2 regions of the Brevundimonas goettingensis genome follow, and region 2 is predicted to be linked to the other one. Evidence: predicted binding sites of a transcription regulator. Region 2 holds the regulator's gene; the other holds the start of a gene.
The links. The regulator HrcA, encoded in region 2, represses chaperone genes, less so after heat shock. The targets are predictions, from matches to a motif close to GTTAGCANTCNNNNNNNNNGANTGCTAAC.
Positions count from the first base shown of each region.

Region 1: a site for HrcA is predicted at 966-994, ahead of groES (co-chaperone GroES). Genes of this name have one in related genera too.

Region 1 covers NZ_CP062222.1:3,299,578-3,301,971, reverse strand. The annotation lists gene groL (chaperonin GroEL) at 1-564, opposite strand, end outside; gene groES (co-chaperone GroES) at 619-906, opposite strand; gene IFJ75_RS16210 (DUF2141 domain-containing protein) at 1,165-1,599, shown strand; gene IFJ75_RS16205 (hypothetical protein) at 1,784-2,218, shown strand; gene pgi (glucose-6-phosphate isomerase) at 2,275-2,394, opposite strand, start outside.
Region 2 covers NZ_CP062222.1:3,591,443-3,593,836, forward strand. The annotation lists gene rph (ribonuclease PH) at 1-439, opposite strand, end outside; gene hrcA (heat-inducible transcriptional repressor HrcA) at 491-1,591, shown strand; gene grpE (nucleotide exchange factor GrpE) at 1,588-2,226, shown strand; gene IFJ75_RS17685 (exopolysaccharide biosynthesis protein) at 2,328-2,394, shown strand, end outside.

The sequences.
Region 1 (2,394 bases), 290 kb from region 2:
GTCGACGGTGGTTTCGGCGGTCTTGGCTTCCTCGACGGTGATGACGCCGTCGTTGCCGACCTTGGCCATGGCTTCGGCGATCAGGGTGCCGACTTCAACGTCGCCGTTGGCCGAGATGGTGCCGACCTGGGCGATTTCCGAGTTGTTGGAGACCGGCTTGGAGTTCGACTTGATCTCTTCGAGGACGGCGGTGACCGCCTTGTCGATACCGCGCTTCAGATCCATCGGGTTCATGCCGGCGGCGACGGCCTTGAGGCCTTCCTGCACGATGGCCTGGGCCAGGACGGTGGCGGTGGTGGTGCCGTCGCCCGCCTTGTCGTTCGTCTTCGAAGCGACTTCGCGGATCATCTGGGCGCCCATGTTCTCGAAGGCGTCTTCCAGCTCGATTTCCTTGGCGACCGAAACGCCGTCCTTGGTCGAGCGCGGGGCGCCGAAGGACTTCTGGATCACGACGTTGCGGCCCTTGGGACCCAGGGTCACCTTGACGGCGTTGGCGAGGACGTTGACGCCGCGCAGCATCTTGTCGCGGGCGTCGGTGTTGAACTGTACGATCTTGGCAGCCATTGAGGCAGCTCCTTATCTATTGTTTTCGAAGAAGAAGGTCGTCGACGCGGGTGCTTAGGACAGCACGCCCAGGACGTCGGATTCCTTCATGATGATCAGGTCTTCGCCTTCCAGCTTGACCTCGGTGCCCGACCACTTGCCGAACAGGATGCGGTCGCCGGCCTTCAGCTCGAGAGCGTTGACCTTGCCGGACTCGTCACGGACGCCCGGACCGACGGAGACGACTTCGCCTTCCTGCGGCTTTTCCTTGGCGGTGTCGGGAATGATGATCCCGCCCTTGGTCTTGGATTCTTCTTCCACGCGCTTGACCAGCACGCGATCGCCGAGAGGACGAAACGCCATCTGCATATTCTCCGGTGAGACTTCTATTGTTTCCTCGCAAGCGACCCCCGGACCGGCGTTTTGGCAGCCGGCGCCTGAGAGTGCTAACGCGCCGTGCAAGTAGGGGGGCTGGGGGGCAGGGTCAAGGCAAGGTTCGATGACGGGATCAGAGAATGAGCCCGAAAAGCTGCTTGACGTAATGTACTTTGTAAAATAAAGAACATTGCAGACGGCGATCGGCGCCGCCGACAATCGGAACGAACGACAATGAAAGCCTCCATGATCGCTATCGCCGCCCCCCTCCTGGCATGCGCGGCCCTCACCTTCTCCGCCGGCTGGGCCCTGGCCGGGGACGTCACCGTGACCCTGACCGGCGTGCAGGCGCGCGGTGGCGACCTGCTGGTCGGGCTGCAGACGCAGGCCCAATTCCTGAAACACGAAGGCGTCTACGGCGAGCGGATCGAGAACCCGACGGCGGGGACCCGGACCTTCACCCTGCATGATGTGGCGCCGGGCGACTATTCCATCACCGCCCTGCACGACGAGGACGGCAACAAGGACATGAAGCTGGTCAACGGCCGTCCCGCCGAGGGCTGGGGCATGCTGCACGGCGAGACCCTCCGCGCGATGCCGACCTTCGATCAGGTCAAGTTCACCGTGCCGGCCTCGGGCAATGTCGCCCTGACGGTGGCGATGGATTACCCGGCCAACTGAACAGGCTGAAGCCTGGGCCGGGCCCGGCGAGGCTGCGCCGGGCCCGGCAAGGCGCGGCGCAGTTGCCGAGACGAAGCTGAACTGAAAATGAACGTGGCGAACCCGGGTCGTTCAGAAGCGGGGCGTTAGAAGGAAATCATGACGTCGGCATCCGCCGGCCCGACCTTTTGCAAGGAGACGCATCATGATGAAGTTCAAGCTGGCCGCCGCCGCCGCGGCTCCCGTTCTCGCCCTGAGCCTGCTGGCCGGTTCGGCCGACGCGCAAAGCTACCGTGATCGCGATCACCGCGAGGACAACACCGCCAAGAACGCCCTGGTCGGCGCCGCCATCGGCGGCATCGCGGGCGCCATCCTGGGCAACGGCGACGGCCGTTATGTCGCCGGTGGCGCGCTCGCCGGGGCTGCCGTGGGCGCCGCGAGCTCGAACTCGCGCGACGACCGCAACTATCGGGGCGGCTACGGCTACCGCTACGACCAGGGTCCGGACTGCAACTATTTCCGCGACGGCCGCTGCTATCGCAACGAAGGCCATTGGGAGCGCGATCACGGCATCAACAGTCGCGACTACGACCGCGGTCGCTATGACCGGCGCGACTATCGCTACGACCGCCGCTGGTAGGTCGTAGCCGAGGGCGGGAAACGGGCGCTTCGGCGCCCGTTTCTGCGTCTGGAGCCCTAGCCCAGCAGACGGGTCAGCAGACCCGCCGTCGAGGGGTCGAGTTCGGCCGAGGGGCCGCCCGCCGCGACGTCCTTGAGGATGGCTTTCGCCAGCACCTTGCCGAGCTCCACGCCCCA
Region 2 (2,394 bases):
CCGAAACCAGATGGCCCAGGGCCGTGGCCATGGCCACCCAGGCGCCGGTGATGGAGGCGGTGCGGGTGCCGCCGTCGGCCTGGATGACGTCGCAGTCGATGACCACCTGACGCTCGCCCAGCGCCTTCAGGTCGACGACGGCGCGCAGGGACCGGCCGATCAGGCGCTGGATTTCCTGGGTGCGGCCCGACTGTTTCCCGGCGGCGGCCTCGCGGCGACCGCGGGTGTGGGTGGCGCGCGGCAGCATGCCGTATTCGGCGGTGACCCAGCCCTGACCGGTGTTGCGCATCCAGCCGGGCACCTTGTCCTCGACCGAGGCCAGGCACAGCACCTTGGTATGGCCGAAGGTGACCAGGCACGAGCCCTCGGCATAGCGGTTGACCCCGGTTTCCAGCGTGACGGCGCGGAGTTGTTCGGGCGTACGGTCTGACGGGCGCATATCTATGTCCTAGCAAGCGAGAGCGGGGCTGCTTATCCTGAAACCGTGAGCCTGTATGCCCCCAACCCGCTTCCGTTCGGCACGGCCCCCCTCGGGACCGGGGCAGGGCTGTCCGCGCTCGACCAGCGCGCACGCGACATCTTCCGCCGCATCGTCGAGACCTATCTGGAAAACGGTGAGCCGGTCGGGTCGCGGACCCTGTCGCAGCGCGGCGTCTCCCTGTCTCCGGCCTCGATCCGCAACACCATGCAGGATCTGACCATGGCCGGGCTGCTGGCGGCGCCCCACACCTCGGCCGGGCGCATCCCGACCCATGCGGGTCTGCGACTGTTCGTCGACGGCTTCCTTGAGATCGGCGACATCGGTCAGGAGGAGCGGCGCGAGATCGACGCGCGGCTGGCCGGGAAGGGCAGGGGCTTCGAGGAGGCGCTGGATGCGGCCTCCTCCCTGCTATCCGGTCTGGCGGGCGGGGCCGGGATCGTCGCCTCTCCGGTGAGCGATGCGGGCGTCAAGCACGTCGAATTCGTCGCTCTCGGCCACGATCAGGCCCTGGCGGTGTTGGTCGGGGATGACGGCACGGTCGAGAACCGGCTGATGCCCCTGTCGGCCGGGGTGACGCCCTCGACGCTGCAGGAGGCGTCCAACTTCCTCAACGCCCGGCTCAAGGGCCGCCGTCTGGCCGAGGCGCGCACCGAGATGCGGGCCGAGCTGGACGCCGCGCGCCAGCAGCTGGACGCCACCGCCGCCCGTCTGGTCGAGGACGGTCTGGCGGCCTGGTCGGGCGGTCCGGACCGCGAGCGGTCCCTGATCGTGCGTGGCCGCGCCAATCTGCTGCAGAACCGCGAAACGGCCGCCGATCTGGAGATGGTTCGCGTCCTGTTCGACGATCTGGAGCAGAAGGAACAGCTGATCGGCCTGCTCGACGGCGTCAATGCGGCGCAAGGGGTACGCATTTTCATCGGCGCCGAAACGCGGTTGTTTTCACTTTCGGGTTCCGCCGTGATCGCGGCGCCCTATATGAACGGCCGACAGCGGGTCCTGGGCGCCATTGGCGTGATTGGACCCGCAAGACTGAACTACGCCCGCATCATTCCGTTGGTGGATTACACCGCCCGGGTGCTGGGGCGCATGCTGGACGGACAGGACACGTGAGCGACACCCACCAAAACCCCACCCAGGAAGAACTCGACGCCATCGAGCGTGAAGAGGACGAAGGCGGTCCGGTCTCCGACGCCAACGAAAGCCTCGCGCCGCTGGACCAGGTCATCGCCGAGCGCGACGAGTGGAAGGATCGCGCCCTGCGCGCCGCCGCCGAAGCCGACAATGTGCGTCGTCGCACCGAGAACCAGCTGAACGACGCCCGCGCCTTCGCCATCCAGCGCTTCGCCAAGGATCTGCTGGGCGTCGCCGACAATCTGCAGCGCGCACTGCAGGCCGCGCCCAAGGATGCGGAAGGCGCCGCCGCCGGCCTCGTCACCGGCATGGAGCTGACGGAAAAGGCCCTGATCGGCGCCTTCGCCGCCAACGGCCTGAAACAGGTCGCTCCGGCGCCGGGCGACGCCTTCGATCCGCATCTGCATCAGGCGATGATGGAGCAGCCCTCGGAAACCGTTCCGGGCGGCGCGGTCATTCAGACCATGCAGGCCGGCTATGAACTGTTCGGCCGCACCGTGCGCCCCGCCATGGTCGTGGTCGCCGCCAAGGGTTCGGGCCCCAAGGCCGCCGCCTCCGGCGCCTATGGCGAAGCCCCGGCCGCCAACGGCGGATCGTTCGACGGCAAGGCCTGATTTTAGGGCGCTATGTTCGCGACGCGGTCGCTCACGACTTGAGCGCCGCCGTATCAGGCGAGCACGGTTACGCCTGTCATTGAAAAGGTTAAGGTCGGGGCATGTCCCTGACCGAGACCTCGACCGGCCGTCCGCGCGCCTTTTCTGATGTGATCGAGACGCTGGGTC